Regions from separate parts of the Desulfomicrobium macestii genome, predicted to be linked through region 2. Evidence: predicted binding sites of a transcription regulator. Region 2 holds the regulator's gene; each other region holds the start of a gene.

Region 1 (10,623 bases), on a different contig from region 2:
GAGGACATGACCGAGAACGCCATGCGGGTTTTGGGCAAGAGGCCCCGGGTCGCGTCCACCCCCAACGCCTTTTTGTTCACGTCCTGACATGGAAGAGCTGCTCCTTGATTACGGACTGACCGGGCTTTTCATCCTGTCCTTCCTGGCCGCCACGTTTCTGCCCGTGGTCTCCGAGGCCGCCCTTGCAGCCCTGATTCTGGCCGGCGTCGATCCATATGCCTGCGTAGCGGCGGCCACCGCCGGCAACACCCTGGGGGCCATGACCACCTGGGGGATCGGACGGTGGGGGAGCGAGCCCTTTCTGACCCGGATGCTGCGCCTTTCCGCCGCGCAGCGGGAGCGGGCGGTGCGCCTTTTCGCCCGTTATGGCTCGTGGAGCCTGCTGCTGGCCTGGACGCCCATACTCGGGGACCCGCTCTGCGCCGTGGCCGGCCTCTTCGGGCTGTCCCTGAAGCGCTTTGTCCCGCCTGTGCTGCTCGGCAAGCTTGCCCGCTATGCCGGACTTGCCTATCTTCTTTCCTGACATAATGGTATTTCCTGGAGGTTTCATGCTGATCTTGCATTCTCCCCTGGACATGCATGTCCACCTGCGCCAGGGCGACATGCTGGCCCTGGTGGCGCCGCACACGGCCCGGGACTTCGTCGCCGCCGTGGTCATGCCCAACCTGACCCCGCCAGTGACCGAGCTTACGCAGGTGCTGGACTACCGGGAGAAAATACTTCGCGTGGCGGGAGAATCGTTCTCCCCGCTCATGACTCTTTTTTTCAAGGCCTACTCCAGGGACGAGCTGCTGGCCGCAAGGCCGCACATCATCGGGCTCAAGCTCTATCCCGCCGGAATGACGACCAACTCCGAGGCCGGTTTGGCCGACATGCGGCAGGCCCACGCAACCCTGGCCATCATGGAGGAGCTGGACATCCCCCTTTTGATCCATGGGGAGGGATGCGGATTCGTCATGGACCGCGAGGCGGTTTTTCTGCCCGTGGTGGCGGAGTGGGCGCGCATGTTTCCCCGGCTGCGCATTGTTCTCGAACACGTCACCACCCGGGCCGGGGTGGAGCTGCTGGACCGCTTCGACAACCTTTTCGCCACGGTCACCCTGCACCATCTGCTCATCACCCTTGATGACGTGCTCGGCGGGCTCATGCGGCCTCATCTTTTCTGCAAGCCCGTGGCCAAACGTCCGGAGGATCGCGACGCCCTGCGACAGGCGGCGCTGCATCACCCCCGGGCGTTCTTCGGCAGCGACACGGCCCCGCATCCGATCACGGCCAAGGAAGCGCCCGGCTGCGCGGCCGGAATCTTTTCCGCGCCCGTGGCCTTGCCTGCCCTGGCCGGTCTCTTCGAGGAGCTGGACGCCCTGGACCTGCTGCAGGCCTTTGTTTCGGACCGCGCCCGCGCCGCCTACGGCCTGACCCCCATGGCCAGGGAGGTGCGTCTTGAGCGCCGCGCCTGGACCGTGCCGGAGCGCTTCGGTTCCGTCGTGCCCTATCTTGCGGGTCAGACCCTGGCCTGGCAGGTGGTGAACTGACATGTACGTGGCGGTGCTGGGAGAAGGCAGGCCGTTGCGCTTCGAGTTGCGGCGTTCCGTGCCGGTGGACGGCGGCTTTGGTTTTGAGACCCTTTTAGACCTGGGGGCGGACCCTGGCCGCATGGTCCGTTTCGGCCGTTTCGGGATATCCTATGCCGAGGAGCTTCTTGAGGCGCTGGCGGGTCTGGACCTGGACATGGATGAGCTCGACGAGGCATTCGCTCCATTTGCCCCTCAGGATTTCAGGGACCGGGCCGGGCGCTCCCGGACATGGACGCGAACGGTGCTGACCCGCACGCAGGAAGACCTCATCCGCGCCCTGCATCCCTTTGATCGCAGACGCATGGCTTTCATGCGTTCGGGCGAGATCAACCTGAGCCGCATCGACGAAGTCAGCCCCAAGCTGTTTTTGAGCCTCTTGGACAAGAGCCGGGACGAAATCGAGCAGCTCTTCCTGCGTCTTGAGCGCTCCCTGCCCATGGAGGAGGTGCGCGGCTACGTGCATGCGGTGTTCAATCTGCAACGCCATTTCACTTCCCCGGCGGCCCGGACCATGCCCGAAGCCCTGGACCCGGCCGGTCTTGACGAGGCCTTCATGCATGAATTCTGCGCCCTGTGGGACGATGCGGGCTTTGCCTTCGGCCACACCGATGCGCGGACGTATCTGCGGCGTTATGCGTGTCTGCATTTTGATTTCGATTTTGCCGCGTCGGCTGGTTTCGAGCGCATCTTTCACGATTTCATGAACGATTTTCGCCGTCCCCGTCCACGTCCGAGAACCGTCGCTCCGGAACGGGTGCGCGAACTCTTCGGCATGGGCATGGCCGAGATCAGAAGCATGACCAGGCGCGAGTTCGCGCGCATCTTCCGCAAGAAGGCCATGACCATGCATCCGGACAAGGGCGGGGATCATGACGCCTTTGTGGAACTGCTCGAAACCTACAAGCGCATCGTGTCCTCAAAGCCCGAATAGGGTCCTTCGATCATCCCTGCCTCATTGGGTTTGAACCCTCTTGAACCACTGGATTTTTTCCTTCCTTCGCGCCCTTGGCGGGCCTCTTTGAAATATTTTTGAAAATTTCAAAAAATTTGCGCCGTCCGGGGCATAAGTCTGATGACAAGAAAATGGGAAAGGCATATGAGCCGTCGCATCAGGGAACATGCGTTTTTTTCGCTGTCCAAAGCGGGTGCGCATGGATGATTGTCACTGATTTTATGTTTTTATTTCAATATATTGTTAAGGATTGGCGCGTTTTCATTTTTTGAATAATTTAACGTGCACAGAGGAAACCATGGACGTTGTCGAATTAGTCGCGGCAGAGCCTTCCGAAATCGACCAGGAGCTGGCCGAACCCCCCTCTTTATCTTCCCTTCCCGAAGACCTGGAGCTTGGCCTCTGGGCGCATCGCAAGAAATTCATGAGCACGCATTTTCCCGGTGCCGTGCAGAAGGACTGGGACAGCTGGCGCTGGCAGTTGAAGAACCGTGTCACCTCCGTGGAGGCCATGGCTCGGATTCTTGGCGTGCCCGCCCCGGTCTTCGAAAAGACCAGGCGGCGACTGCCCGCGGCCGCCACGCCCTATTACCTGTGGGTTGCCTCCCGCAGCGAGTCCGTGCGGCGCTGCATCCTGCCCGATGTGCGCGAAACGCTGAGTCTGCCTTTCGAGACTCCGGACCCGCTCGGCGAAGAAGGGCACAGCCCGGTTCCCGGCATTGTCCATCGCTACCCGGACAGGGTGCTGTTTCTGGTCACGGAGTTCTGCTCGACCTATTGCCGCTATTGCACGCGCTCACGGCTGGTGGGCAAGGTCGGACACCGCTCGGACATGCGCAGCTGGCAGGCCGCCCTCGACTATATCCGCGAACATGACGAAGTGCGCGACGTGCTGCTCTCCGGGGGCGACCCTCTGACCTTGCCGGACATGAAGATCGAGTGGCTGTTGTCCCAACTGCGCGCCATTCCACATGTGGAGATCATCCGCATCGGCTCCAAGGTCCCGGCCGTGCTTCCCCAGCGCATCACGCCCAAGCTGGTGCGCATGCTGCGTCGCTATCATCCGCTGTTCATCAGCCTGCACTTCACGCATCCCGACGAGATGACGCCGGACACGGCCTTGGCCTGCAACCGGCTGGCCGACGGCGGCATCCCCCTCGGGAGCCAGACAGTGCTTCTGTCCGGAGTCAACGACGACGCGCCGACCATGAAGCGGCTCATGCACGGGCTGATCCGCAACCGCGTCCGGCCCTACTACCTGTACCAGTGCGACCCGATTCCCGGATCGAGTCATTTCCGGACTCCGGTGGAGACGGGGCTGACCATCATCCGGAATCTGCGCGGGCACACTTCGGGCTACTGCATCCCGACCTATGTCATCGACGCTCCCGGCGGCGGTGGCAAGGTGCCGCTGCAACCGGATTATTTCCAGGGTCGGGACGAGCAGGGCATCGTGCTGCGCAACTATGAAAACCGTGTTTTCCATTACCCTGACCAGCTTTGCCCGCAGGAGGGATCATGCTCGTTGGCATGACCTACGATCTGCAGCAGGACTATCTGGCTGCCGGATACGACAGGGACGAGGTGGCGGAGCTGGACAGTCCCGTCACCGTCGAAGCCGTCAAAGCGGCGCTTTTGTCCCAGGGGCACGACGTGGAGCTGATCGGCGGGGCCGGACCGCTGGTGCGCGCCCTGGCTGACGGGCGGCGCTGGGACCTGGTCTTCAATTTCGCCGAAGGAATGCTTGGATTGGCCCGCGAGGCCCAGGTTCCGGCCCTGCTGGATGCGTGGGACATTCCCTACACCTTCTCCGGGCCCGAAGTGCTGGCCCTGTCCCTGCACAAGGGCTGGACCAACGCGGTGCTGCGGGCGCACGACGTGCCCACGGCCGATTTCAGGATCGTGAACAGCATGGACGAGGTGGAAAAAATCGATCTGCCTTTTCCGCTCTTTGTCAAACCAGTGGCCGAAGGGTCCAGCAAGGGTGTGAGCGACAAGTCCCTGGTCAGGGACCGGCAGGCATTGCGCGGGATCTGCGAGCATGTCCTGCGCACGTATCGTCAGCCCGCCCTGGTCGAGACGTTTCTTCCGGGCCGGGAATTCACGGTGGGCATTTTGGGCAGCGGCCGGGAGTGCAGGGTGCTTGGGGTCATGGAGGTGCTCGCCACCGCCCGGGGCGACGCGTGCGCCTACACCTACGCCAACAAGCAGGAATGGCGCGAGCGGGCGCTCTACGAACTGGCCACCGACGGCCCGGCTGAGCAGGCCGCCGAGGTGGCCCGCGCGGCATGGCAGGCCCTTGGATGCCTGGACGCCGGGCGTGTCGATGTGCGTCTGGACGAGCGGGGCGAGGCCCGGTTCATCGAGGTCAATCCGTTGGCGGGCCTCAATCCGGAGAGCTCAGATCTGCCCATTCTCTGCGGCAAGATCGGTCTGGAGTATGCCGAACTCATCAGGGGCATCATGGATTCAGCCATGCGCAGAGCCGAAAACAGGGCTCCAAGGACACGCACGTGAGCCCTTTGCATGTGGCCGTGGTACGCGAGAGCGTCCCTGACGCCGCTTCCCCCGACGCCCTCGACACGGTGCTGCAGGCCCGCAGCGTGCGCGAGAGCCTGGCCCGTTGCGGCTGGCGGACCTCGGAGCATGTCCTTGGTTCCGATCCCTCGGCGCTTGAGGCCGCCCTGGCGCACCGCAGGCCCGATGTGGTCTTCAATCTGGTCGAGTCCTGTCATGGGGTGTCCAGCCTCGCCTGCCTGGCGCCGGCCCTTTTTCGCAAGGCCGGGCTTGTCTATACCGGGGCGGACGAGGGCAGCATGAGTCTGGCCGGGGACAAGGCCCTGGCGAGGCGGCTCATGCATGCGGCCGGGCTGCCCGTGCCTTGCGGTGCGACGCTTGGGGAATTGCAGCGGGGCGTTTTCCCCGGGCCTGGCAGATACATCGTCAAGGCGCGTTTCGAGGATGCCTCCCTAGGCCTTGGCCCGGACTGCGTCGTTAAGGTGCGTGCGCGCGAAGAGCTGCTGGCGGTCATGAAGGAACTGGCGCCGCGCATGGGCGGGGATTGCGTGGCCGAAGGCTATGTAAGCGGCCGGGAGTTCAATCTGGCTCTGCTGGCGGAGTCGGGCGGGAAGGTCCGCGCGCTGCCCCTGGCGGAGATGGTCTTCGATGCGGCGACACCCGGTCCGGCCATCCTGCACTATGCGGCCAAATGGGAACAGGACAGCGCGGATTACGCCGCCTCCACGCGCAGCTTCGATCTTGCCGGGGATGAAGCCCTGGCCCGGGAGATGACGCGGATCGGCGTTTCCTGCTGGGAACTTTTCAATCTGGCCGGGTACGCACGCATCGACTTTCGTGTCGGCGACGGCGGCCTGGTCAACATCATCGACGTCAATCCGAATCCGTGCATTTCCCCGGACGCGGGCTTTGTGGCTGCGGCCAGGCAGGCCGGACTGGACCATGCCGCACTGGTCCGGGACATCGTTTTCGATGCCCTGGAGAGGGCGGGGCAGAGGGAGAAGACCGGCCGTGCATGAGATTTTCTTTCGCGATCAGGTACGCGCCGAAGACAGACACGCCGTGCGCGAAATCGTGACCTCCACGGCCTTTTTTTCAGCTTCCGAGGTGGATGTGGCCGAGGAACTGGTGACCGAGCGTCTGGCCAAGGGAGAAGAGAGCGGATATTTTTTTGTTTTCGCCGAAACACTGGAGCGTGGGCCCCTGGGCTATGCGTGCTATGGCCCGACGCCGTGCACCGAAAGCACCCATGATCTGTACTGGATCGCGGTGCATGAAGAGATGCGCGGTCAGGGGCTGGGCAGGAAACTGCTGGCGGAAGTGGAGGCGCGGTTGCGCAGGGGCAAGGGAGGCAAGCTCATCGCCGAGACGTCGTCCCGGGAACAGTACGCGCCGACGCAAAGGTTTTATCTGTCCTGCGGTTTCAGCCTGGAGGCCCGCATTCGCGATTACTATTCCCCGGGCGAGGATATCCTCTATTTTACAAAGAATATCGGGCCCCTGGAGCGGGATTGAACTAGGCCACGGACTGGTTGTCGCCACTTAGCATGGCCAGGACCATTTCCTTTTCCACGTTCATGCGGTTTTTCACGCTGGCCTGCACGCTGGCCGTGGAGGAGCCGAATTGTGATTTGCGGCTGTCGTAAACCTTGTCGATGAGTTTTTGCGCGAACTGGTGTTCAGGTTGTTCCGTGCCGATGGCTTTGATGGCCCGTCCGAAGATCCTGGCCGCTCCGCCGGCTCCATGCTGAACCGCCGTGCTCCAAAGCGCTTCGCGGGCCGCGGATGGCATGGTGTCCATGTCCACGCCGGTTCGTGCCAAAATCTTGTCGCGGGCGGGGGCGTAATGGGTGGCCTCGATGAAATCCCGTTGCAGCGCCCCGAATTTGTCAGGGTCTTCGGCCGCGATTTCACGCCAGACATCCGGCATGCGTCCCCGGGTCGAGCCCGTGTCCGGGGGGCCGGCGGCCTTGAGTTTCGAGGCCCAGCCTGGCTCCTTGTCACGCAGGAATGCGATGAAGTCTTTCATGGTGCCGGGCTTGGACGCGATCTGATAGGTTCCGTAGGATGTGCCGCCGTTTCTGTCATGGCCAATGGCGTTCACGCCCGATGTTCCGGACTCGAAGGTCGCGGACAGGGAGCCTGTCGGGCTCTGCCTGCGGGAACTTCGCGCCTGGCCTGTCCCCGCGTCCGAGGAAGACTGCTGCTTCATGATGGCGGCCAGTCCGTGCAGGGCATCCCGCATGAGGGAATTTTCCATGGATGAGCCGCCAAGGTTCGCGCTCAATTCATTTATGTCTTTGGTTCCCAGGGCCTGACGCATGTGGCTTTGAAACCCGTCCTCCAGCGCCGCCTTGTGGCTCCTGCGCTCGGGCTTGGTTCCCATGAGGGTCATCAGTTGGATGGGATCAAGAAGGCTCATGTAACGTCTCCATGTCAAAATCGTGTCGCTGGCGGTGCTTCAGGGCAATCTTAGCAGATTTTGGGCCAGACCCGGGCAGGTCAGGCATGGCGCGGGCGGAGCGTTTTTTCGGCGGGATGCCGGGAATTTTTTTCTGGTTTGTCGGATGTGGTTGGTCTGATTGTGATCGCGGCGGCTTGGCTGCCGTCAACCTTTTTCCTTGAGTGGAACGCATGCATCTGAGATCTTTTGAGTATTTTCGAGCGGTTGCGATTGTTCTGATTGTAATCGGCCATTGCTACGGCATCACCGGATGGGTGATCGACAGTTTTGGCGAGCGGGTGCTGGCCAATCTGATTTCAGGCGGGACATCCCTTTTCGTTTTCATTTCAGGATTTCTTTTTCATCATGTTTTCTATCCCAAATTTGTTTATCGCAAATTTTTGGAAAAGAAATTCAAGAATGTGTACGTACCGTATCTCATTTTGTCCGTTCTGCCCGTTATCTGGGCATTGGTCATAAAAGCGCCATTTCCGGAGTTTTATTTTGGTCCTGAAGCTACTTTCTACGATCAGATAGTCCGTCCGACACTTCTGTACTACTGGTATGGAGGCGTCATGGTTTATTGGTATATTCCGTTCATAATGGCCATGTTTATAATATCTCCTTTGTTTATTTGGTTTATAAGAATAGATCTACGTAAAAAGATATACATAATATCAATTCTTTCTTTGATATCGATTTTCATGCATAGGCCTGTGAATAATTGGTCCATAGTTCAGTCTGTGATATATTTTTCTCCAGTCTACATGTTTGGTATTTTATGTTCAATGGAAAGAGATTTCATATATGATAAATTTAAGGGCAAGGACTTTCACCTGCTGGGATGTGTGATTTTTCTGGCATTGGTGCAGGCAGCTTTTTTCGAAGCATCCGGAAACTTGCAGAAAAATCCATTTGAATTCAACTGGATAGACATAGCGTTTATACAGAAGCAGATTCTGTGCGTTTATTTCATGGTTTTTCTGCACAAATACGAACATATCGATAGCACGCTGCTGAAAACACTGGCTGGCTCAAGTTTTGCCATTTATTTTCTGCATGGCTGGATCATCTATCTCATTTCAACGGTTCAGTCATATTACAGGCCCTATTACGGGCTGCATCTTTTGCCCATCCTGTCGCCGCTTGTCATCTGGGCCTCCTATGCTGTGGCCAAGCGGGTCAAAAGAGCCTTTCCCAACAAAAGCCGCATGCTCATCGGTTGGTAAGAGATCAGCTGTTTGGCTATCCTTTCATGACGCCGGGGCAGTGTTCCGACACTGGCCCGGGCGCGTGGAAGGAGGCATTCGGCTTTGCTTGATTCCTTCCCTTTTCTTCGTCAGCGCGTTATGAGGCATACAAGAAGTCCAGGAATGCACCCGTGTTCCAGGGCTTGGGAGCCTTCTCATGCGTCTTGCTTTTTTCCAATCCTTGCGGGCCATGCTTTTCGGCCTGGTACTGCTGTCGGTGCTGCCGGCACTGGGAATCATTTTGCTCAATGGACTCCAGAGCCGCGACAATGCATTTCGCCACGCCGAGGGAGAGTTGGTCCGGATAGTCACGGCCATGGCCGGGGTGCAGCAAAGGACCTCCGAGGTGACCCGGCAGACTCTTTCGACCTTGTCGGTCATGGATCGGGTTCAAAACCGGGATGTCGATGGCTGCATGGCGATCTTCAAACGAATTCTGCTCAACAACCCCCTTTATACCAACATCGCCCTGACTGATCCAAAAGGGGAGGTACTGGCTTCGGCCGTGCCCATGTCCTTCGGCAGTCTTGCGGACCGCAAGCATTTTAGGGACGCCATGCGCACCAGGGATTTTTCTCCGGGAGAATTTATCGTTTCCAGGGGGACCTCGATTCCGTCCTTTCCATTCGCCTATCCCCTCCTGGATGAGCAGGGGCAGGTTAAAGGGGTTCTTACCGTGGCTCTCGATCTGACCAGGCTTCATTCATTTTTTGTCGGGCAGCATCTGCCGGACGATTCCTTTCTGGGCATCGCCGATCATGAGGGCAGACGCATTTACAGGTCCGTCGTTGATGAATCTTTTCCCCTGGGAGCATTCGTCAGTCCTGGAACCTGGGCAAAATCAAAGCAGGGCGGGGACAGCGGGGTTTTTGTCAGCATGGGTTCCGACGGCCTCAGCCGCATGAACGCGTTTTGCAAGATCAGACACGCGCACGGGGCGGAACCGTACATGACCCTCTTTGTCGGAGTGCCCGAGGCTTCCATTGGCGCCGACGCCCATAAAGCAATGGCCACGGGCCTCCTTCTGTCTGCCTGCGCGGCCCTGCTGGCCCTGGTCATGGCCTGGGTTGCGGAGAGGACCTTTGTCATGCCCAGAATCAACGCGCTGGTCATGGCCGCCGAGCGTTTCCGGACCGGCGACTACACCAGGCCCACCGGGGTGGACCATGACGCCGGAGAACTGGGGCTTGTGGCCGAAGCCCTCGACCGCATGGCGCTGGAGCGACGGATAGCGCAGGAGGATCTGCACAAGGCCAAGGAAGCTGCCGAGGACGCATCCCGCAGCAAATCCGAATTTCTGGCCAACATGAGCCATGAAATACGAACGCCCCTCAATGGCGTACTGAGCATGTTGCAACTGCTTCAGACCACGGAACCCGATGTCGAGCAGCAGGAATATCTCGAAGCGGCCATTCGCTCCACGAATCGGCTCTCCCGTCTGCTTTCCGACATTCTCGATCTGTCCCGCATCGAATCCAACAAGCTGGTCATCCAGGAGGAAAGTTTCGCCTTTGCCGATGTGCGGCAGAGCATCATCGATATTTTCGGTGTTCCGGCCCACGAGAAGGGGGTGCGGCTGGAAGTGCGTGCAGACCCTTGCATCCCTGCCCATCTGTTTGGCGATGAGGTCAGACTGAGGCAGATTCTCTTCAATCTGGTGGGCAACGCCGTCAAGTTCACACCGAAGGGGCGGATCGATGTACGTTTTGTCCTTGTCTCGGCGGCGGGGGAATCTCCCTGCCGGATCCGCTGCACGGTCCAGGACAGCGGAGTGGGCATCCCAAGCGAACGTCTCAATGATATTTTCGAGCCGTTCATTCAGGTCGACGGCTCCTGTGTGCGCACGCATCAGGGCGCGGGCCTGGGGCTGGCCATCGTGCGTCGTCT
Region 2 (10,623 bases):
TCCCGCTCGCAATTCGTCCCGTAGCCGGTAATTACCAATGTTTTGACCTGAGCCATCACCCCTCCAAAATCGGCCGTAGCCGTGCTGTTTGATTAAGTACCCAAGCCCATTACAGTCCAAGCAAAACAGGCGCAAGCCTGAAAATCGCCCTTTCGGACTGTTTGCACTCGGCGTTCTTTCTGCTATTGAACCCAAGGTGTTTACAGGACACCAGGGGCCGCTTGACAAGCAGGAAGTCCGCTGCCAAATGTTCCGGCGGACATACGGATGTCAATTTTCGGGCTGCCGACAGGTGGCCCATTTGTTTTGTGGACCATGTCTGGCCGCGCCAAGCGCGGATTCAGACCGAAGAAATATTCAGGTGAGCGAGGCAGCGATGAACACCAAATTCATTTTTGTGACCGGCGGGGTATTGTCCTCTCTGGGTAAAGGACTGGCCGCCGCATCCATCGCGGCTCTTCTCAAGGCGCGGGGGCTTCGGGTATCCATCCAGAAGCTTGACCCGTACATCAACGTCGACCCGGGCACCATGAACCCCTTCCAGCACGGCGAAGTCTACGTCACCGACGACGGCGCCGAAACGGATCTGGATCTTGGGCACTACGAGCGCTATCTCGGCACCCACCTGAGCCAGCGCAACAACTACACGTCCGGGCGCATCTACAATACCGTCATCACCAAGGAACGTCGCGGCGACTACCTGGGCGGCACGGTACAGGTCATCCCGCACATCACCGACGAGATCAAGTCGTCCATCCTGAGCCTCGCCAGCGACGACCTGGACGTGACCCTGGTCGAGATCGGCGGCACTGTGGGCGACATCGAGGGGCTGCCGTTCCTTGAAGCCATCCGTCAATTGCGGGCCGACCTCGGCAAGGACAACGTCCTCTACATCCACCTCACGCTGGTCCCCTACATCAAGACCGCCGGCGAGCTCAAAACCAAGCCCACCCAGCACTCCGTCAAGGAACTGCGCAGCCTCGGCATCCAGCCGGACATCATCCTCTGCCGCTCCGAAGTGGACCTTGGCGACGACATCAAACGCAAGATTTCGCTGTTCTGCAATGTGGACCGGGACGCGGTCTTCACCGCCATCGACGTAAACCACATCTACGAACTGCCCCTGACCCTTTATAATGAAGGTGTTGACCAGAAAATCGCCATCCTCCTGCGCCTGGCCGCCAAGAATCCGGACCTGCAGGAGTGGAAGAATCTCGTCTACAACCTGCACCATCCAACGTCAGAGGTCACCATTGCCATCGTCGGCAAGTACGTGGACCTGAAGGAAGCCTACAAGAGCCTGCATGAAGCCCTGACCCACGGCGGCGTGGCCAACAACGCAGCCATCCGCTTCCTGTACGTCAACTCCGAGGAAATCACCGCCGAAAACGTGGCCGAGAGCCTCGCCGAGGCCGACGGCATCCTCGTCCCCGGCGGCTTCGGCATCCGCGGCGTGGAAGGCAAGATCGCGGCCATCACCCATGCCCGCGAAAACAGGATCCCCTTCTTCGGCATCTGCCTTGGCATGCAGTGCGCGGTCATCGAGTACGCCAGAAGCGTCATGGGCCTGACCAAGGCCAACTCCGAGGAGTTCGACCTGACCACGCCGGATCCGGTCATCTATCTGATGAAAGAATGGTTCGATTTCCGCAAGAAGTGCGTGCAGCGCCGCGACATGACGAGCGAAAAAGGCGGAACCATGCGCCTTGGCGCCTACCCCTGCGTGATCGAAAAAGACACCCGCGCCTATGAAGCCTACGGTGCGGTCGAGGTTTCGGAACGTCATCGCCACCGCTACGAATTCAACAGCGCCTACCAGAGCCGTTTCGAGGAGGCCGGACTGACCATCAGCGGCCTGTCCCCGGACAAGAGCCTGGTCGAGATAGTGGAGATCAAGGATCATCCGTGGTTCCTGGGTTGCCAGTTCCATCCGGAGTTCACCTCCACCCCCATGCAGCCGCATCCGCTGTTCCGCGAATTCATTCGCGCGGCCGTGGCCAACAAGAAAACCGAGTAAAAAAACATGATTGACTGCTCCACCCTGGTCGCCGGACGCCCCTTTCTCATCGCCGGACCCTGCGTCCTCGAAAGCCTGGATCTGGCCATGACCGTGGCCGTCGAGTTGCAGGCCATCGCGCGTGATCTGAACCTGCCGCTCATATTCAAGAGTTCCTATGACAAGGCCAACCGCACGGCCGGAGCGAGCTTCCGCGGACCGGGACTGGACATGGGGCTCGATTGGTTGGCCCAGATCAAGAGCCGCACCGGGCTGCCCGTGATCACGGACATCCACGAGCCGCGCCAGGCCTCCCTGGTGGCCGAGGTGGCCGACGTGCTGCAGATCCCGGCCTTCCTCTGCCGCCAGACCGATCTGCTGCTCGCCGCCGCGCGCACCGAGCGCATCGTGAACATCAAGAAAGGGCAGTTCATGGCACCCTGGGACATGCAGGGGCCGGTGGAGAAAATCCGATCCGAAGGATTCGACCGCATCTGGCTGACCGAGCGCGGTTCCATGTTCGGCTACAACAATCTGGTCGTTGATTTCCGCTCCCTGGTCATCATGAAGCAGTTCGGCTGCCCCGTGATCTTCGACGCCACCCACTCGGTGCAGTTGCCCGGCGGACAGGGCATGTCCTCCGGCGGCCAGCGCGAGTTCGTGCCGCCGCTGGCCCGGGCCGCCGTGGCCTGCGGCTGTCAGGGCCTCTTCATGGAGATCCACCCGGACCCGGACAAGGCTCTCTGCGACGGCCCCAATTCCTGGCCCCTGGCCAAGGCCCGCACTCTTCTTTCGGAGCTTGCGGCCATCTGGAGCATCCCGAATGAATGCTGAACTGCTCGCCCGGGACGTGCGCCTGATCATCCTGGACGTGGACGGGGTGCTCACCGACGGCGGCCTCTATTATGACGAATCGGGCTGCGTAATGAAACGCTTCAACGTCCAGGACGGGCTGGCCATCAAGATGGCCCCGCAGGTCGGCATCGAGTTCGCGGTCATTACCGGCCTTGATTCCCCGGCAGTGCGCAGGCGGGTCACGGAGCTTGGCATCAGCCATTACTATCCCGGCCATCACCGCAAGGCCCCGATCCTGCGCCGGATTTCCGAAGAAACGGGCATCCCCTTGGCGCAGATGGCCTATGTCGGTGACGACTGGGTCGACGCGGCGCCCATGTCCCTGGTCGGACTGCCCATCGCCGTCCCCAACGCCCGCCCCGAGATACTCAAGCTTGCGGCCTGGACAACCAGATCCATGGGCGGCCAGGGCGCCGTGCGCGAAGCCATAGATTTCATCCTGCGCGCCCAGGGCAAACTCGAAGCTCTTTGGCAGGACTGGGTCCGGGAATGAAGCGGCTGCTGGTCGGGCTTTTGACCCTTGTCGTTCTGGCTGGAATCGCAATGCTCGGAAAACGGCTGCTCTGGCCCGAGCGCCTGGACAACCCGACGATCCGGAATCTGGATGTGGACTTGAGCCTCAAAGGCGTGAACCTGAGCCAGGGCAAGGACGGCAAGAAGCTCTGGAACCTCAGCGCCACCGGCGCCGACTACTCCGAAAACGGCGATGAACTCACCCTCGCCGCCCCGATCATCGTCTACTGGGGCGAGGAAGGCGGGGAACCCATCGAGGTTCGGGCGCCCAGGGGCCAGGTCTGGCAAAAAGAGGACCGGGCCAGAATGTGGGACGGGGTCAACGGCACCCAGGGCCAATACGTGATGCGCTCCGAGACCCTTGACTACACAGGACAAAACCGGACACTCGTTCTCGGCGGCACGGTTGAACTGACTGGCGAATCCATGCAGGGCCGTTCGGACACCCTGACATATTTTCTGGACACAGGGGACTTCCTGGCCCAAGGCAACGTCCAGGTCATCATGAACTGACAAGCGGGTTACCAAATGCGTTCACTCATACTTCTTCTCTTCCTCGCCTGTGCGACGCCTCTCTGGGCGGCCGAGACCGTCCCGGTCAAGATCACTTCCGACACCATGACCTACACCCAGAAAGGGGACCAGGTGATCTTCACCGGCTCCGTGTACGTCATTCGCCAGGACATCCAGCTCTGGTCCGACACGCTGACCGTGCTGCTGGAAAAAAAGGACGGCGCCAAGAACGCCACCCAGGGCGTGCCCGACGAGCAGGGAGCCATCAAGAAAATCATCGCCAAGGGCAACGTGCGCATAAAAGCGGACAAGGGCCGCACCGGCACCTGCGGAAAGGCCACCTATGAAGCCGACAAGGACCTTCTGACCATGGAAGACAGCCCCATGCTCATGGAAGGCGCCAACAAGATCCAGGGCGAGGTCATTAAGCTCTACATCAAGGAAAACCGCAGCGAAGTACTGGGCGGCAAGGGACGGGTCGAGGCCATCTTCAACACTCCCGCCGGCAAAGAGGGGCTTGGGCAGTGACCACCCTGACCGGTCAGAATCTGGCCAAGCGCTACGGAGCCAGGGATGTCGTGCACGACATCGGGCTTGACGTGAGCCAGGGCGAAGTGGTTGGCGTCCTGGGGCCCAACGGGGCAGGCAAGACGACCACATTCTACATGCTCGCGGGCATCGTGCGGCCCACGCGAGGGCAGGTCCTTCTGGACGGCCAGGACATAACCCGCTGGCCCCTGCACAGACGGGCCCGCGCGGGCATGAGCTATCTGCCGCAGGAAAGCTCCATCTTTCGCAAACTGACCGTGCGTCAGAACCTGCAACTGATTCTCGAATATTCGGGATTCTCGCGGGAAGAGCAAAAGCGCACGGCGGACAGGCTGCTCGATGAACTGGGGATCACCCGCCTTGAAGGGCAGCTGGCCGCCTTTCTGTCCGGCGGAGAACGCCGCAGGCTGGAAATTGCCCGCGCCCTGATCCAGAATCCGAAATTCATCCTCCTGGACGAACCCTTCGCCGGCATCGATCCCCTGGCCGTGGACGACATCCAGGCCATCATCCGGGACCTTCGCGACAAGAACATCGGCGTGCTCATCTCCGACCACAATGTTCGCGAAACGCTCCAGATCTGCGACCGTGCATACCTTGTCCACGACGGCCGCATCATCCTGAACGGCAGCCCGGAAGAGATCGTCGCCGACCCGGGCGCGCGCAAGGTTTACCTCGGTGAAGGATTCAGCCTCTAGCGGACACGATTTTCCAAGGATTGCCAGGGCCTAAGCTTTATGGCAGATTCGTTACTGGGTAGTTTTTTAGCCTGCAATCCTCTGACACGGTGAAACCAAATCAATTATGGGCCTTGAACTCCGACAAAACCTCAAGCTGACGCAGCAGCTAGTCATGACACCGCAGCTGCAGCAGGCCATCAAGCTGCTTCAGCTCTCCAGATTCGAGCTTCTCGAAGCCGTTCAGCAGGAGCTGCTTGAGAACCCCATGCTTGAGGAGGGGGTCAAGGAAATTTCCGAGGAGCACGAAATCCAGGCTCCGGCCGAAACACGCCCGGAAGTCTCCTACGAAGACGCGGAACTGATGCGCAACGCGGACTGGGAAAACTACCTCGGCGATTTTTCAAGCACCGCCAAGCAAGTGCAGTTCAAGGAGACCGAGGCCCTGGAGGAGATGATGTCCTACGAGGCCAGGCTCTCGGGCAAGCCCTCCCTGGACGGTCATCTGCTGTGGCAGCTGTGTCTGTCCAACATCACCGAAGAAGAGGAGATGATCGGCGAGGCCATCATCGGCAACCTCGATTCCCAGGGCTACCTGATGAGCACCGCCGAGGACATCGCCTCCGAGACGCTCTCTCCCCTGGCCCTGGTGGAGTCCATGCTGCATCGTCTGCAGCGCTTCGATCCCGTGGGCGTGGCCGCGCGGTCTCCTCGGGAATGCCTGCTCATCCAGCTGGAAATGCTGGGCCAGGACGATCCCATCCTGCTTTCCCTGGTAGGGGATCATCTCGAAGACATCGAGAAGCGCCGCTACAAACCGCTCCTGCGCAAGTTCAAGATCCAGATGGAGGACCTCAAGGCCTATCTGGACATAATCCAGTCCCTGGACCCCATGCCGGGCGCCAGTTACGGCAGCGAGAGCACCATATATGTCAGCCCCGATGTCTTCGTGTACGAATACGAAGGGGATTTCGTCATCGTCATGAACGACGACGGCCTGCCGAAGCTGCAGCTGAGCCCCTACTACATGGACGACATGCACCTCGCGGTCAAAGGCCCGGACCGTGAATACCTGCATGACAAGATGCGCTCTGCCATGTGGCTCATGAAGAGCTTGCACCAAAGGCAAAGAACATTATACAAAGTGGTTGAAAGCATTGTCAGGTTTCAGCGGGGGTTTTTCGAACACGGCGTGACCAAGCTCAAACCGCTCATCCTCAAGGATGTGGCCGACGACATTGAAATGCACGAATCCACGGTCAGCCGGATCACCACGAACAAATACGTGGCCACCCCGCACGGCATCGTGGAACTGAAATTTTTCTTCAATTCCGCGCTGGAAATGGATGATGGAACTCAGGTCGGATCCGAATCGGTCAAGGCCATCATCAAGAAAATGGTCAGCGAGGAAGACCCGAAGCACCCCTACAGCGACGAAAAAATCGCCGCGGTGCTGAAAGAACGGCTGGACGTGAACATCGCCCGGCGAACAGTGGCCAAATATCGCGCAGTGCTGGGGATCGATTCCTCATCCAAGCGCAAACAGGTTTTTTGACATCCCGCCCTTTGGGCCGCCCCTTCCGGACGGCAAAAAGGGCTGACCCTCAACAATCGAGGAGGCTTCCATGAGGATTACCTTCAATTTCAAAAACTTCGATCCTTCCGACCATCTGCGCAAATACGCCAAAGACCGCTTCGGCAAGCTCGCCAAATTCACGGCCGGCACCCCCGACGCTGAACTGCAGGTCAATCTCGAAGTGGAGAAATTCCGGCATATCGCCGATATAGTGCTGACGGGGAAGAACGTACATATCTCCGCCCGCGAAGACAGCGAGGACATGTACTCCACCGTCGACCTCGTCTGGGACAAGCTTGAGGCCCAGATGCGCAAGGTCCGCGACAAGGACAAGAGCCGACGCAAAGGCGGCAGCGACAGCACCCGCATGGACGCCGGGAGTTTCGAGGACGACGCGGATGCAAAGCGCAAGCCGGTCATCCAAAAGACCGACGACTTCTCGCCCAAGCCCATGATCGTTGAAGAAGCCGCGCTGCAGCTTGAAAGCACGGACAACGAATTCCTCGTGTTCCTCAACGCCGAAAGCGAAAGGATCAATGTCATTTACCGACGCAAAACCGGCGACTTCGGTTTGATCGACCCCGGGGTATAGGGAATGAAGCTTGCTGAATACCTGGACAAGGATTTGATCATCTCCGACCTCTCGGCCAGGACCAAAACCGAGGTCCTGGCCGAACTCGTTTCGACGCTGTCGGCCAAATATCCCGATCTTGACCCCAAACGCGTGGCCCAGGTCCTCATGGACCGGGAAATGCTCGGGACCACCGGCATCGGAGACGGCATCGCCATCCCTCATGGCAAGTTGGACAGCATCGATCAGGTTCTGGTCATCGTCGGCCGCAGCCACGAAGGCGTGGATTTTGCCAGCCTGGACCACAAGCCGGCCAGCATCTTTTTCACGGTGCTGGCTCCCTCAAGCGTGGTGGGCCTGCATTTGAAACTCCTGGCCACGGTTTCCCGCCTGCTCAAAGACGGATCGTTCCGTCAGGCCTTTGCCGACTCCCCCGGTCAGGACGGGTTGTGGCAGTTGCTGCAGACCGTCTAGCAAGAACGTATTCGGAGAACTCCCATGCAGCCTCAACCTGAACAGAAAAACGTGGTCATTGTCTCCGGCATGTCCGGTTCAGGCAAAAGCACGGCGCTCAAGGTCTTCGAAGACATGGGCTTCTTCTGCGTGGACGGACTTCCGGCGCGCATGGCTCCGGCGCTCATCGAACTGTTCTTCAACTCCTCCGCCAAGGACTACCCCGGGCTGGCCATGGGCATGGACCTGCGCCAGCCCGACTTCGTGGGTCAGTGGAAGGAAGTGCTGCTTGATGTCCAGAAGTTTTCCGTGCGGCCGACCATCCTTTTCACGGATTCTTCCAACCAGATCCTGCTGCGCAGATATGCCACCACGCGCCGTCCGCATCCTCTGGCCTCGGGCAACCTGGGACTGGAGGGGGCGCTGGAACGGGAGCGGGAAATACTGGAACCCATCCGCGCGCAGGCTGATCTGGTCATCGACACGTCGCATTATTCAGTGCACGATCTCAGACGGGTCATTCAGGACAAGTGGGAGAGCCTTTCTTCCCGCAGCCAGGGCATGCGTGTGCATCTCATCTCTTTTGGCTTCAAGTACGGGGCCCCGGCCGAGGCGGACATGGTCACGGACCTGCGCTTTCTGCCCAACCCCTATTTCGACGAGGCCCTGCGCCCCATGTCCGGAAAAGACGAAGCCATCGCCCGGTACGTGCTGGACAGCAACCCCGGGCACGAATACCTGCGTCGGCTTTTGGAATTTCTTGATTTCACCCTGCCGCTTTATGCGTCGGAAGGGCGTTACCGCCTGACCATGGCTTTCGGATGCACGGGCGGCCGCCACAGGTCCGTGGCCGTGACCGAGGCCGTTCTGGCACATCTGCGCGAACAGGGCTTCAACGTATCTGTCGAACATCGGCATTTCAGTCTTGGATAATCTTTGGAGGAGTAATGGTTGGAGTGATCGTGGTGACCCATGGCCAGTTTGGCAAATATCTGCTTGAAGCGGCCCAGACGATTTTGGGGCCGCAGGAACAGTGCGCCCACATAGCCGTGGAAGGAACCGTGGAAATGAGCGCCCTGCTTTCGGACCTCAAATACACAGTCAAGCAGATGGAAACGGGTGACGGTGTCATCATCCTGACCGACATGTTCGGCGGTACACCGTCCAACATCAGCCTGTCTCTGCTCCAGCCGGGCAAGGTCGATGTCCTGTCCGGAGCGAACCTGCCCATGCTGCTCAGGGTTCTGGGCATGCGCACCCAGGATCTGTCCAAGCTCGCCCAAGACGCCAAGAACGCGGCCATTCAAGGCATCGTTGTCGCCGGTGAAGTATTGACCCGTAAAATCACCGAGGCCTAGCCGTGATCTGGTTCCGCATCGACAACCGCCTCGTGCACGGCCAGATCATCGAAGCCTGGCTTCCGCACATCAGGGCCAAGACCCTGCTGGTCGCCAACGACGACCTCGCCGCCGACGAATTGCGGCAGGAAATCATGAGCCTGGCAGTGCCAAGCGGCATCTCCTTTTTGTGCTGCCAAGTCTCGGAGGTCGCTTCGATGCTGCGCAACGTCCGCAAGAGCGATCCGGATCAGCATGTCCTGATCCTCTTTTCCGACTGCGCCGATGCCAAGGCCGCGCACATGACCGGGCAGTCCTTTTCCCTGGTCAACATCGGCAATCTGCATTACGGACCGGGCAAGGAGCAGGTGTGCGAACACATCGCCCTGGGGGCGGAAGACCGCTCCTGCCTGAAATATTTCAAAGAGCACGGCGTGGAGATCGATTTCCGCTGCGTGCCTTCGGCAACGACCAAAATCAACTTGTGATGAATACTTCTCGAACCAAATCGGCATGATCGACACTCACGATCTCATCCTGCTGGCCGGAGGAAGTTTTTTTTTGCCCTCCTGTCCCTGACCCGGGTCGCCATAGACCTCGGCTTCGTTCATCGTCCGCTTTTCGCCGCCCTGCTCTGGGCGGGACTGAGCTTCAAACTCCAGCCGGCCTTGAGCGCGGGCATTTTTTTCGAGCTGCTCTGGCTTGATCTGTTTCCGGCCGGAACCTACATTCCGCCCCAGGCCCTTCTCTCGCTGATCGCCACCCTGACCATTCTGGCCTGCCTGCCGGATGCCGACATGCGCACCACAGTGCTTGTCGTCATCGCGACCCTGCCCCTGGCCTACCTTGGCGCGTGGATCGAACAACTCTACCGCAAACGGCAGAATGCCGGCTACAACCAACTTTTGACCTGGAACCGCAAGGGCAACATAAACACCTTCGCACCGCACCGGCTCACCGCCAGGGCCCTGGCCGAAATCCTGCTGCTCAATTTTTCAGTCCTCGCGCTCTGCCTGGTGCCGCTTCTGGCCGGATTGAAAGCAATTCAACCCTGGATTTCAGGCGGCCCGCAGCCGACCTGGACCATGCTCTGGATAGCCGCCTGCGCCGGAGCCATTCTCGCCCTGCGTGTACGCAAGGCCTACGCTGTGGCCGCCGTCAGCGTGGTCCTTGGCGTCATCTTTGGCCTGTGACCTCCAATGTTCTCTCTTGGCAGCCGCGAATAATTGTGATATTTCGCACAATGTCTTTGTTCGCCAATAAACCCTTGTAGGAGGAATACCATGTCCGTTTATGTTTTTGGTCACAAGAATCCCGATTCCGATACCGTTTGCAGCGCCATCGCGCTGGCCGACCTGAAGAGCAAGCTCGGCGTAGCCTGCACCCCGACCGCCCAGGGCGAACTGGCCCCCGAGACCAAGTTCATCCTCGACAAGTTCGGCGTTGCCGCTCCTGCCGTGAAGACCGAATATGCCGGTGAAAAAGTTTTCCTGGTCGACACCTCCGACCTGGCTCAGCTGCCTGACGACATCAAGCAGGCTGAAGTCCTGGGCATCGTCGATCACCACAAGCTGGGTGATCTG
Region 3 (10,623 bases), on a different contig from region 2:
TTGTTCACGGCGCGCCGATGTAATATCAAGTGTAAATGGATTGTCCGGGCAGAGGACACAAAGCCGCGCAACCGTCCGGGATCAAACATGCAAACACATACGGCCGCACGGCCGGGCACGATGTTCGCGACACAAGTCCAGACAGCGCGCATCAAGGGAGGCACCCGATGGTCAAGTTGATCGATGTGAGGATTCTCAAGATTTTCGTGGGCGAGGCGGCACGGCACAACGGCTCGCCGCTCCATGAGGTCATCGTCGACGAGGCCCGTCGGCGAGGCATGGCAGGGGCTTCGGTTTGCCGGGGCTTCATGGGCTTCGGGGCAAGCAATCTTCTGCATACGGCCAAAACCCTGCGACTGGCCGAGGATCTGCCTATAATCGTGGAGATCGTGGACACGCCGTCGCGCATCGCCGATTTTCTGCCCGTGGCCGACGCGCTCGTCGAGGAAGGAAGCATCGTGGTCCAGGATGGCCAGGCCATCTTCCACCTGCCCATGCGCATCCGCGACGTGATGACCGAACAGGTCGTCACCGTGGATACACTGACGCCGCTGCACGAAGTGGTGGATCTGCTGCTGCACAAGGAGGTAAAAGCCGTCCCGGTCATGGAGGCCGGGCGTATTGCCGGCATAATCACCGGCGGCGACCTGCTGTCCCGTGCACGCATGCCCCTGCGGCTGGACATGCACGGCCACGTGCCGTCCGGACTGCGCCACACGCACAGCCATTGCCTGGAATTCGAAGGACTCAAAGCGCGCGACATCATGTCGGCTCCGGTCACGACCCTCAATATCACGACCACGGTCACGGACGCCCTTAAACTGATGGCGACCCGCAACATCAAGCGCCTGCCGGTCACGGCCGAAGACGGGACGCTGATGGGCATCGTCAGCCGTGCGGACGTGCTCGCGGCCATCGGACGCACCTCCGCGCTGGCGGCGCATCTCGACGTCCTGCCCGAGGGAGTGCACGCCTTTGCCCGTGACGTCTTGTTCACGGACGTGCCCACCGCCGCTCCGGACGCGCCATTGACCGACATTCTGAAAAAACTTGTCGCGTCTCCTCTACGCCGGGTGGTCATCGTGGATGCGGACAGGACGATCCGCGGCATCATTCACGACTGGGATCTTTTGCAGTGCTTCGTGCGTCAGAACTCTCCCACGCTGGTGGCCAAGATCCTCGGCGTCCTGACCCAACGCGAGGCCGTGCCCGCAACGCTTGAAGGCACCGCCGAGGAAGTCATGTCCCGCGAGGTACTCAGCGTAAGCCCGGATACCCCCTTGAGCGAAGTCATCCGCACCCTCGTGGACAACGGGGTCAAGCGCCTGGTGGTCGCCGACGAAAAAGGGCGCCTGCTCGGCATGGTCGACCGGGACGTGATCCTGAAGGCGCTGGCCGGACAGAACTCGCCTGAAGTTTGAGCGGGCGCATCACAGGGCGGCTCCAACCTCCTCCGGCGCGGCCATGCGCGGGGCATCCTCTTCGCGCTCCCGGATCTGGAAGCGTTCCTTAATGCGTGCCAGGGAGACAAGCTGCCCCTCTCGCGCCGACGGGGTGAGAAAGGATTTGAGCTTCACTTCGAGCACGCGGGGGTTCAGTTCGCTCTGAATGGCCCGCACGCCCTCGATGATGATCTTCTGGAGCAGAAGTTCGTGGTCCGTGACCTCGCGAATCCGCGCAGCCAGCGGCAGGAAGACGAAATTGGCCAGGATGACGCCGTAAAGAGTCGAAGTCAGGGCAATGGGAATGGTCGCCAGCACAACCCCCGTGTCATTCACGCCGGAAAGCATGCCGATAAGCCCCACCACGCTGCCCGCCAGCCCGATGGCCGGACAGATATCGGCCATGACCCGCAGCACGCGCTCGGATTCATCACGGCGCTGCTTGAAGAAATACATCTCCGTGTTCAGGATGTCGGTGGTTTGCTCCCGGGAGTAGTTGTCGACCACAAAACCAAGGGCCCGCCGCAGAAACATGATGGAGGTCTCGCGCTCGTCCTCGACCAGGGTGTGCAGCCCGCGAATCCGGCTCTTGACCGACAGGTCCACCAATATCTCGACTATGGCGGACGGCTCCTTCATTCGCGAGCGGTAGGAATTGCGCAGCACCTTGCCCACATACCCGAGGCGTTCCATCCGGAAGCTGGCGATGGCCGTGCCCAGGCAGCCGCCGAAGACGATCAGGAACGCGGACAGGTTGAAATACTGTCCCACATCACCGCTGATCACGAAACCTGCTCCAAAAATCAGGGCGCAGAGCAGCAGGCCCAGAATCGTTTTTCCTTCCATCATCGCTCTCCCGGCTTCGATGCGGCAAGCCATTGCCGAAACCCATCTCCGGTCGGGGCACTCACCGTGGGCAGAGGCTCCGTCGGATTTTCCGAACTCAAGACCAATTCCACGCGCCAGCCGACGCGGATGCCGTCACCATCCACCAACGGGCGCTGATCCCCGTACCCGGCCACGAGCATGCGCCCGGCGGACAGACCCGCGTCCAGCATCAAGAAATTCGCCACATCGGAGGCCATGGCCACCGACAGCTCCCAGGGGCCCATGGCCCCCACCGCCGCACCATCGGGCGCCGCATGGCCGACCACGGACAGAACATGCGGCGCGCTGCCCAGGATTTCGCCCATGTCCAGCAGCGTTTTTTTGACATCGCCCCGCAGAACGGTGCCACTTCCTTCAAAAAGAAAATCGCCCGGGAGCACCACATGCAGTGATTTTCCCGGAACCGACTGCACCATGACCACGGCTTGCAGGCCATCGCGCGCGATCAGATCACGCAAGCGGTCGTGCAGACGATCCAGAATCGATCCGGCCAAAGCCTGGGGCGGAATGGTTTCGGTCCCCAGCGGCAAGGCCTGCACGGAGAATTCCGAAACCGATTTATATTGAATTTTGGGCAGTTGAAAGATGTAGAGCGCGGCGAACATGATGAACATGGTCATCATCAGATCCGACCAGCAGATGACCCAACTGGCGGGCCGGAGCTGCTGCTCCCGGGCAAAAATGTCAAAGTGTTGACCAAAAGCGTTCCCGCCGGGATGCTCTCCATCAACGCCGTTTATACCGCCAAAGGGCTCTGCCGCGCCTTCCATGGCCCGCTTGCCAGGCCCGGGGCGGGAAAGCCGCGCCGACACGTCGCGCATGATTTCAGGTGTTGGTTCTCGCATGGGAATCCTCCGCCTAAGCATGAGCCAAATTCATGCCAACGAAAAAAACGATCAAGCAATCCCAAACGCACCACGGCTTGCACGGACATCTGGAAAGCTGTATGGCAAAAACCAAACGTAACCCCAACCTGGAGGAATCATGACCATAGTGATCGACCACGAAGAATGCATCGGCTGCGAAAGTTGTGTGGAACTTTGTCCTGAAGTTTTTGCCATGATCGACGGCGAAGAAAAAGCCATGGTCACGGCCCCGGACTCCACAGCCGAATGCGCCCAGGACGCCATCGACGCCTGTCCGGTGGAAGCCATAAGCAAGGAATAACCCGGCTTTTCAACCTAAAGAGGGGGGGGGCTCGGCGCCCCCTTTTCTTTGGCCTCCAACAAATGCTTGCGATTTTACTTCGTTGTGCACAAGGTGCGGCTTTGCATGCTGACTCAGGCATGGAACGCAAGGCCAATAACACATGGAATCACGCACCGAAAAAAAATATGTCCTCGACATGGCCCAGGCCCTTTTGGCCAGGGCCATCATCAGCGCGCACTGCCTGCCCGATCCAAATTTCGCTGCGGCCACGGTGCACAGCATCTATTACGACACCCTCGACCTGCAATTTCTGACTGAAAAGATCGACAGCACCTACTTCAAGGCCAAGGTCCGCCTGCGCTGGTACGGGGACTGGGATTTCAAGCCCGACAACGGGCCGGCCGTCCTCGAAGCCAAAATCAAGGAAGGCGGCCTGCAGCGCAAGGTGCGCATACGGGTCTCACGCACAGGACTGGAGCTCGCGGGGATGTCCCTGGGCGATCCTGAACTGGCGGCCCTACCCGCCCTGCTCGCCACGAAAGGCGTGGGGCTTTGCGCCTCGACCCGTCCTGTTTTTGTGGTCAGCTATCGCAGGATGCGCTTCATTGATCCCATGACCGGCGTCCGCATCGCCCTGGATCAGGACATCCACGCATCGCGTCACGCCCTGTCCTGTCCCGGCCCAGCAGGATCGCCGATGCTCTCTTTCGCCGTGATCGAAACGAAGGGAAGTCTCGCGAGCCTCCCTCAATATCTCGCGCCCCTCATGACCATGGGCCTGCGGCCCGATTCCTTTTCCAAATACCTGCACTGCTACCAGAGCCTGATGCAGCACCATATCTAAGGAGACCTTTCGTGAACGAACTCATCCCGAGCAGCGTGGATTTTCTGGCCAACATATACGAGGCGCTGATCAAATCAGGAACATCCGGTCATGAAGAGATGGCGAACATCGGCCTGACCACCTTCTTCATCCTGCTCCTGGTCTCCTTCTTCGCGTCCCTGTACATCTCGCGCCTCTATGTCCGCTTCTACCGGCCGCGCGGCACAGGGAGCCTCGCCTATCGCTCCTTTCCGCTTCTGGGCATTTCGGTCACGGCGATCTTCATCTGCGTACAGTTTTCCCTGCCCCTGTCGCTGGGCCTGCTTGGCGCGCTGTCCATCGTCCGTTTCCGTACGCCCATCAAGGAGCCCGAAGAAGTCGGATTCATCATGCTGACCATCGCCACCGCGATTTCCTGCGCGACCTTCAACCTCCTTTTCCTGCTCATCCTGCTGGCCGTTTCGACCTTCGGCCTGTTCCTCATCAATTGGCGCGGCCTGCCCCTGGCCGCCAGCGAACAGGGCACGATCCTGGTCAACCTGCCCGGAAGCAACGCCGAATCGTCCTCGACGGAATTCCTGCCCAGCGTCACCGGCATTGCCGGCGTACGGGTCATCTCCGTGGTTGAAACCGGCGAAGGCGCGGCAGTGACCCTGCGCTTCGCCAAGGGCAGTCCCGACCTGCTGACCCGCGTACGCGGACACGCCCTGACCTGCGCCCAAGGGGCCACCGTCTCCATGTTCAACGACCAGGTCAGCATCTGATGCCAAGGTCTCTGCGACGCCTTTCGGTCCTGCTGCTGGTCCTCTGCGGCCTGATTCTGGTCTACTTCGGACTGCGCCTGCACCATTGGGGAGAGGAGCGCTCCTGGCGCATCGCCGTGCTCAGGGACGATCTGGGCAGTTCGCGCAAGTCGTCCCTGCTCGCCAAGCAGGGTCTCCCCGTAACCATCCCAAGACAAAAACAGGATGCCTCGGCCCTGATCGCCGCGGCCCGAAAAGACGCACTTCCCTTGGCCGATTCCGCCATGCGGGTGGTGGCCATTCGCGTCGCGGACGAAGATCTCCATGATCCGGAAACCGGGCTCAAGGCCCACAGCCGCGAACGCGGACGGAACTGGGAGCGCCCGGCAGGAGTCGTGGTCATGCAAAACGGACGGGAGCTCCTGGCCGCGCCCGCTGGAATCCGCCTGCAGGGCAATCGCGACACGCGCGACATGCTGCACTGTTTTCGCCTCTATTTTCGCAACAGCTACGGGCAGAAAAGTGTCCCCGGCGCGGCGTTCCTTGATGGTTCGGAAATGAAGATCCGCAAGGTGGTCACACGCACGGAAAAGAACCTGATCCCCGGCTTCGTGAATATGCTCGCCTTCGACGTGGCCCGGCGCATCGGATCGATCACGCCGGACTATGCTCCCATCCTGCTTTGCAGAAACGGCGAGAATCTCGGTCTGGGCCTGGCCAGCGAACACGTCAACCGCACCCACTGGGAGCGCAAGCTCGGACACGAGGACTTCGCCTTTTACATGCTCGAATCCGAAAACTCGGTCCTGGACACGGCCCGGTACAAAGCCCTGCGCCTGCGCGTCGACCCTTTCTTCGGCCTGTGGGACTATGACCGCGTGTCAGGCATACTGGACATGAGCGACTTCATGAATGCCATGACCACCTTTGCCTTTCTGCAATGGCAGGACTGGAATCAGGGAGCCTTTCTGCTGGACGAGACGGAGCCTGCCCCACGCTGGCGCAGCGTGCTATGGGATGCCGACCTGGCCTTTGCCGGGCTTCGTGCAAACGGAATTCCCGCCAACCGGGCAGGCTGGAAGAACTTCCGCGACGCCCACGGCATGCGGGCCTCTGTCTTCAAAGGGATGTGGGATTCGAGCCCGCGTTTCAGAGAAGAGATGCTGTGGCGGCTGACCTGGAGCATCAACCACCGCCTGAGCCGGGAATGGCTCACGGAGCGCGTCGATCACTATGCGCGGCTGGAAAAAGAGACCGGAATTGAATGCTTCGACGAAGAACTGGCGTTATCCTATCTGCTTGAGCGCCGCGCTCTCCTCATGGCCGAATCCGTGGCCGATCTGAAAGCGCCAGAGGTTGTTGCCTGCCAGGTGCAGAGCCCTGAACCGGTCCTGATCGATGGGCAGGATACGCCCGGGGAATATGAAGGGCTGTATTTTCAAGGGCAGAAGGTCACCCTGGAGCCGCGCCCGGACCGCGACTTTTCGCACTGGATCTTGGACGGCCGGAAAATCCTTCAGCGCCGCCTTGAGCTTGCCCTGGAACACGATACGCGGATCCGCGCCGTCTTCCTGCCCTCCCAGCCCGGGTCCTAGTGCATGCCTTCGGGCATGTGCGTGCCGTGGTCGGGCCTTTTGATGATCCACATGAACACCGCCAATCCAAAGAAGAACAGGGCCTGGATGTAGAAGACGTCCACGTAGGCCATGTATGCGGCCTGCTTGAGCACATGGCTGTAGATGACTCCTGCGGCCTGCACGGGATCGAGCCCCATGAATTTTTCCAGGGCGTCGCGGGCCTGCGTGAACGGTGGATCGTAGGGCGTCAGGTGTTCGACCAGATGATGCTGGTGCACCTGGGCCCGGCGCGCCAGGATCGTGGTCACGAAGGCCGTGCCGAAGGACCCGCCCAGATTGCGCAGCAGATTGAAGAGGGCCGAGGCGTTGTTCATGCTCTCGCGCGGGATGAAGGCCATGGTCAGATACGACAGCGGCACGAAGAAGAAGGCGATGCCGATGGCCTGGATGTTACGCCCGTGAATGGCCGTATCGATGTCGATCTGCAGGGTGAAATTGGACATGAACAGAAGTGAAAACCCCGAAACCGTCAGTCCGAAACAAAGCAGAAAACGGGCGTCGATCTTTTCCGTGAGTTTCCCCGCAACGGGCAGGAGCAGGAGCATGATGGCTCCGCTTGGCCCAAGGACCAGACCTGCCAGATAGGACGTGTAGCCCATCAGGTTCTGCAGATACATGGGCAAAAGCACGATGGACCCGAAAAACGCGAAAAATCCGAAAAACATGACCACGTTGCCGGCCGCGAAATTGGGATAGCGGAAGGTGCGCAGATTGATGATCGGGTTGGAATGCCGAAGCTCCCACCACACCAGCGCGCACAGGCAGATCGCGGCCAGGATGCTCAGTATCACTATGTGCTGCGAGGCGAACCAGTCGTCTCCCTGCCCCTTGTCGAGCACGATCTGCAGGCAGCCAAGCCCCACGGACAGGAGCGCAAGGCCCAGATAGTCCACCTTTTCCCCGGCCACGCGGCGCTCTTGATAGGAGGGGTCGAAGATGAAGGACCAGCACATGAAAAGGGACAGAATGCCCAGCGGCACGTTGATGTAGAATATCCAGATCCAGGAATAATTGTCCGTGATGTACCCGCCAAGCAGCGGCCCCAGGATAGGGCCAAGGACGGCGCCCATGGCGAAGATGGCCATGGCCAGCCCGCGCTGCCGGGGCGGAAAGGTCTCAAGCAGGATGGCCTGGGACATGGGCTGCAGGCCGCCGCCTCCGATGCCCTGGATGATCCGGAACACGACCAGTGCTTCAAGGCTCTGGGCCAGGCCGCAAAGCATGGAGGCCAGGGTGAATAGGGTCACCGAGGCCATGAGGTAGTTCTTGCGCCCCATGATCCGGGCCAGCCAGCCGCTCATGGGAATGACGATGGCGTTGGCGACCAGATAGGAGGTCAGAACCCAGGTCACCTCGTCCTGACCGGCGGACAGGGAGCCCTGGATATGCCCCAGCGCCACGTTGGCGATGGAGGTATCGAGTATTTCCAGCAGCGTCGGGATCATGACGCTGAGGGTGATGAGCCACTTGCCCGTGGCGCGCGCCGGAGCCATGGATCTAGTCCAGATGGATGGTCGGGACGACGCTCATGCCCAGCCGCAGGCTGTCCGTCGCATTGGCCGATTCAAGAACGATCTTGACCGGAATGCGCTGCACTACCTTCACGTAGTTGCCCATGGCGTTCTCCGGGGGAAAGAGGGAAAAAACCGCTCCCGTACCGGCCATGACCGACTCCACCCGGCCTGAGAACTCCCGGTCGGGAAAAGTGTCCACCTCGATATCGACCCTCTGTCCGGGCCGCACCCGGGCCAGTTGGGTCTCCTTGAAATTGGCCGTGATCCAGAGCTGGTCCTGGTGCAGGGGCACAAGCGCCATGATGGGCTGCCCTGCTGTCACGATCTGCCCGACCTGAACCCGCTTCTTGGTCACATGCCCTTTTGCCGGAGCCAGGATGCGGGTGTAGCCCAGATCGAGCTCGGCCTTGCGCACCTTTGCCCGGGCCAGGTCCACCCGCGCCTCCTGGGCCGCCACCTCCAGATCCTTGATTGAAGCCACCTCGTGCCCGGTCTGGGCCAGACCGATGTTGGCCTGAAGGCGCGCCACATTTTCACGCAGCGAGGCCCGATTGCGCTCCGCCGCATCCGCCTTGTCTCGGGCGGCTGCAGTCCTTGCGCGGGCGCTGTCCAGCCCGGAGCGGGCTTCGTCCAAAGCGGATTCGGCAACGACCCCGCCCTGGCGCAATTCGAAAAGACGGTTGAAACCAAGCTCCGCATTCTTGAGCTCCGCCTCGGCCTGCAGCACCATCTGTCTGGCCGCGGCCTCTTCCAGGCGGGCCTGATCCAGGCTGCGCATCAAGCTGTCGAGTTGGGCCCGCGCGCCCAGGACCTGGAATTCGGTCTGGCTTTTCTGCAGGGGCACGCCCTTGCGCAGGGACTCCAGTTGCGCCTCGGCCGTGGCCAGATCGGCCCGCGCCTGGGCCACGCCCACCTCGTAACCGACGGGGTCGAGAACCAGGAGCGGCTGCCCCTCCTCCACGAGCTGGTTGTCCTCGACCAGATCCTGCAAAATGTACCCGTCCACCCGTGGCGTTATCTGATAGATTCGGCCATCGACAAAGGCGTCGTCCGTGGACACCCGTCCCAGACCGCGCACGTACTGCAGGACGCCGATTCCGACGATGAGGATGAAGACGATCAATACGACGAAACGCTTGCGCCCCGCACGGCCATTGGCGGGAGTGGTATCCGGAGTGGGTGTCATGAAATTTTTCCTTTCACGTTTTATCAAAACATGGAGGGCGGTAAACCTGTCCGCCGCCCTTGGCAAGACCCGGCCACGTCTATCCCTCCCAATTCACGGCCCAATCCACGGGCACGCGCACGATCTTTTCGGCCTTGTTGCGAAAGAGCAGGTGCCCATGCCTCACGCCGAAGAGAAAAAGATCGCGGGTCACGGCCACGTCCTGGCGGCAATAGGAAATGATGTCGGCGAGACGTCCCTCCTTCCACCAGGCCAGGGCCTGCATGCCGCTGGCGCTTTTGGCTGCGCCCAGCGTCTCGCGGGCCAGATGATCGAGGGACAGGCGATACCCAAGGGTCTCATGGACACTCCTCAGGATGTCCAGGGTGGGCAGACTTGAAAAATCAAAACGGCTCAAGCCGCCCAGCACGGCATAGTCGAAGCGCAGGATATTGAACCCGACCACCAGATCGAACTCCACCAGCTCCCCTACCAGACGCGGCACGTCCTCCTGCCCGTAGTCACGAAAATCATCGACCCCCGAGTCATAGACGACCACGCAGCTGACCCCCATCAGGTCGGCCCGGTGCCAGCCCCCGACCTCCTGCGCGGAACGCCGGGTTTCCAGATCCAGAACCGCGTAGCGAAAATCCGGCGGCAGCGGGTTCAACACTGCATCCTGAACGGCAACGGCAGGCGGCTCGGCCATCTCGATGCGGGGGGTCGCGAACTCCTGCGATGCGGCTTCCACCGGCGGGGCGGCGTTCATGATTCCCTCCAGCACCATCAAGGCCGCACCCTTGGCGATGGGCCTGTTGCCGGAGCCGCACTTGGGGGAATGCACGCAGGCCGGACACCCGTTTTCACACGCGCAGTCCCGGATCACGCGGGCGGTGCGCTCAAGCAGTGTTTCGTATTCGGCGTGGGCCTGTTCGGCCAACCCGCACCCGCCGGGCAGGCCGTCGTAGATGAACACGGCCGCGGAGCCGACCTGTGGATGAAACGGGATGGATATCCCGCCCAGATCGTTCCTGTCCGTCATGACCAGAAGAGGCATCATGCCTATGGCGGCGTGCTCCAGGGCATGGATGCCGCCCATGAAGTGGGCCATCTGCCCTTCCACCTGCCTGCGCACGGACTCGGGGATGGCGATCCAGACCCCTTGCGTCTCGAAGACCAGCGGAGGCATGTCGAGGGGCACGGTGCCAAGGTTCCGTCCGCCGCGCGTGCTGATGCGGTCGTATCCCGTAACCTGGTCCGTG

Evidence for each region. Region 2 encodes sigma-54, which starts transcription at its own class of promoters, with help from an activator protein. Its sites were predicted from a motif close to CTGGCACGGNNNNTGCTT; they were not measured.
Region 1: a site for sigma-54 is predicted at 7,517-7,534, ahead of H4684_RS11730 (VgrG-related protein). Genes of this name have one in related genera too.
Region 3: a site for sigma-54 is predicted at 3,197-3,214, ahead of H4684_RS03395 (OmpA/MotB family protein). Genes of this name have one in related genera too.

Annotation. Positions count from the first base shown of each region.
Region 1 covers NZ_JADBGG010000017.1:5,905-16,527, forward strand. Annotated here, with positions in the region: gene H4684_RS11690 (tRNA dihydrouridine synthase) at 1-87, shown strand, start outside; gene H4684_RS11695 (YqaA family protein) at 89-523, shown strand; gene pyrC (dihydroorotase) at 528-1,532, shown strand; gene H4684_RS11705 (hypothetical protein) at 1,534-2,505, shown strand; gene H4684_RS11710 (KamA family radical SAM protein) at 2,825-4,060, shown strand; gene H4684_RS11715 (D-alanine--D-alanine ligase family protein) at 4,045-5,043, shown strand; gene H4684_RS11720 (D-alanine--D-alanine ligase family protein) at 5,040-6,062, shown strand; gene H4684_RS11725 (GNAT family N-acetyltransferase) at 6,055-6,558, shown strand; gene H4684_RS11730 (VgrG-related protein) at 6,560-7,465, opposite strand; gene H4684_RS11735 (acyltransferase family protein) at 7,678-8,715, shown strand; gene H4684_RS11740 (ATP-binding protein) at 8,894-10,623, shown strand, end outside.
Region 2 covers NZ_JADBGG010000026.1:39,591-50,213, reverse strand. Annotated here, with positions in the region: gene H4684_RS15340 (phosphoribosylformylglycinamidine synthase subunit PurQ) at 1-56, opposite strand, end outside; gene H4684_RS15335 (CTP synthase) at 377-2,017, shown strand; gene kdsA (3-deoxy-8-phosphooctulonate synthase) at 2,024-2,830, shown strand; gene H4684_RS15325 (KdsC family phosphatase) at 2,820-3,344, shown strand; gene lptC (LPS export ABC transporter periplasmic protein LptC) at 3,341-3,877, shown strand; gene H4684_RS15315 (LptA/OstA family protein) at 3,893-4,405, shown strand; gene lptB (LPS export ABC transporter ATP-binding protein) at 4,402-5,124, shown strand; gene rpoN (RNA polymerase factor sigma-54) at 5,231-6,658, shown strand; gene hpf (ribosome hibernation-promoting factor, HPF/YfiA family) at 6,729-7,271, shown strand; gene H4684_RS15295 (PTS sugar transporter subunit IIA) at 7,275-7,724, shown strand; gene rapZ (RNase adapter RapZ) at 7,749-8,636, shown strand; gene H4684_RS15285 (PTS sugar transporter subunit IIA) at 8,651-9,061, shown strand; gene H4684_RS15280 (PTS sugar transporter subunit IIB) at 9,064-9,528, shown strand; gene H4684_RS15275 (hypothetical protein) at 9,709-10,233, shown strand; gene H4684_RS15270 (manganese-dependent inorganic pyrophosphatase) at 10,324-10,623, shown strand, end outside.
Region 3 covers NZ_JADBGG010000003.1:212,806-223,428, reverse strand. Annotated here, with positions in the region: gene H4684_RS03405 (DUF190 domain-containing protein) at 168-1,421, shown strand; gene H4684_RS03400 (motility protein A) at 1,431-2,288, opposite strand; gene H4684_RS03395 (OmpA/MotB family protein) at 2,288-3,175, opposite strand; gene H4684_RS03390 (ferredoxin) at 3,315-3,497, shown strand; gene H4684_RS03385 (polyphosphate polymerase domain-containing protein) at 3,640-4,323, shown strand; gene H4684_RS03380 (DUF4956 domain-containing protein) at 4,335-5,066, shown strand; gene H4684_RS03375 (CotH family protein) at 5,066-6,640, shown strand; gene H4684_RS03370 (DHA2 family efflux MFS transporter permease subunit) at 6,637-8,175, opposite strand; gene H4684_RS03365 (HlyD family secretion protein) at 8,180-9,382, opposite strand; gene H4684_RS03360 (DEAD/DEAH box helicase) at 9,462-10,623, opposite strand, start outside.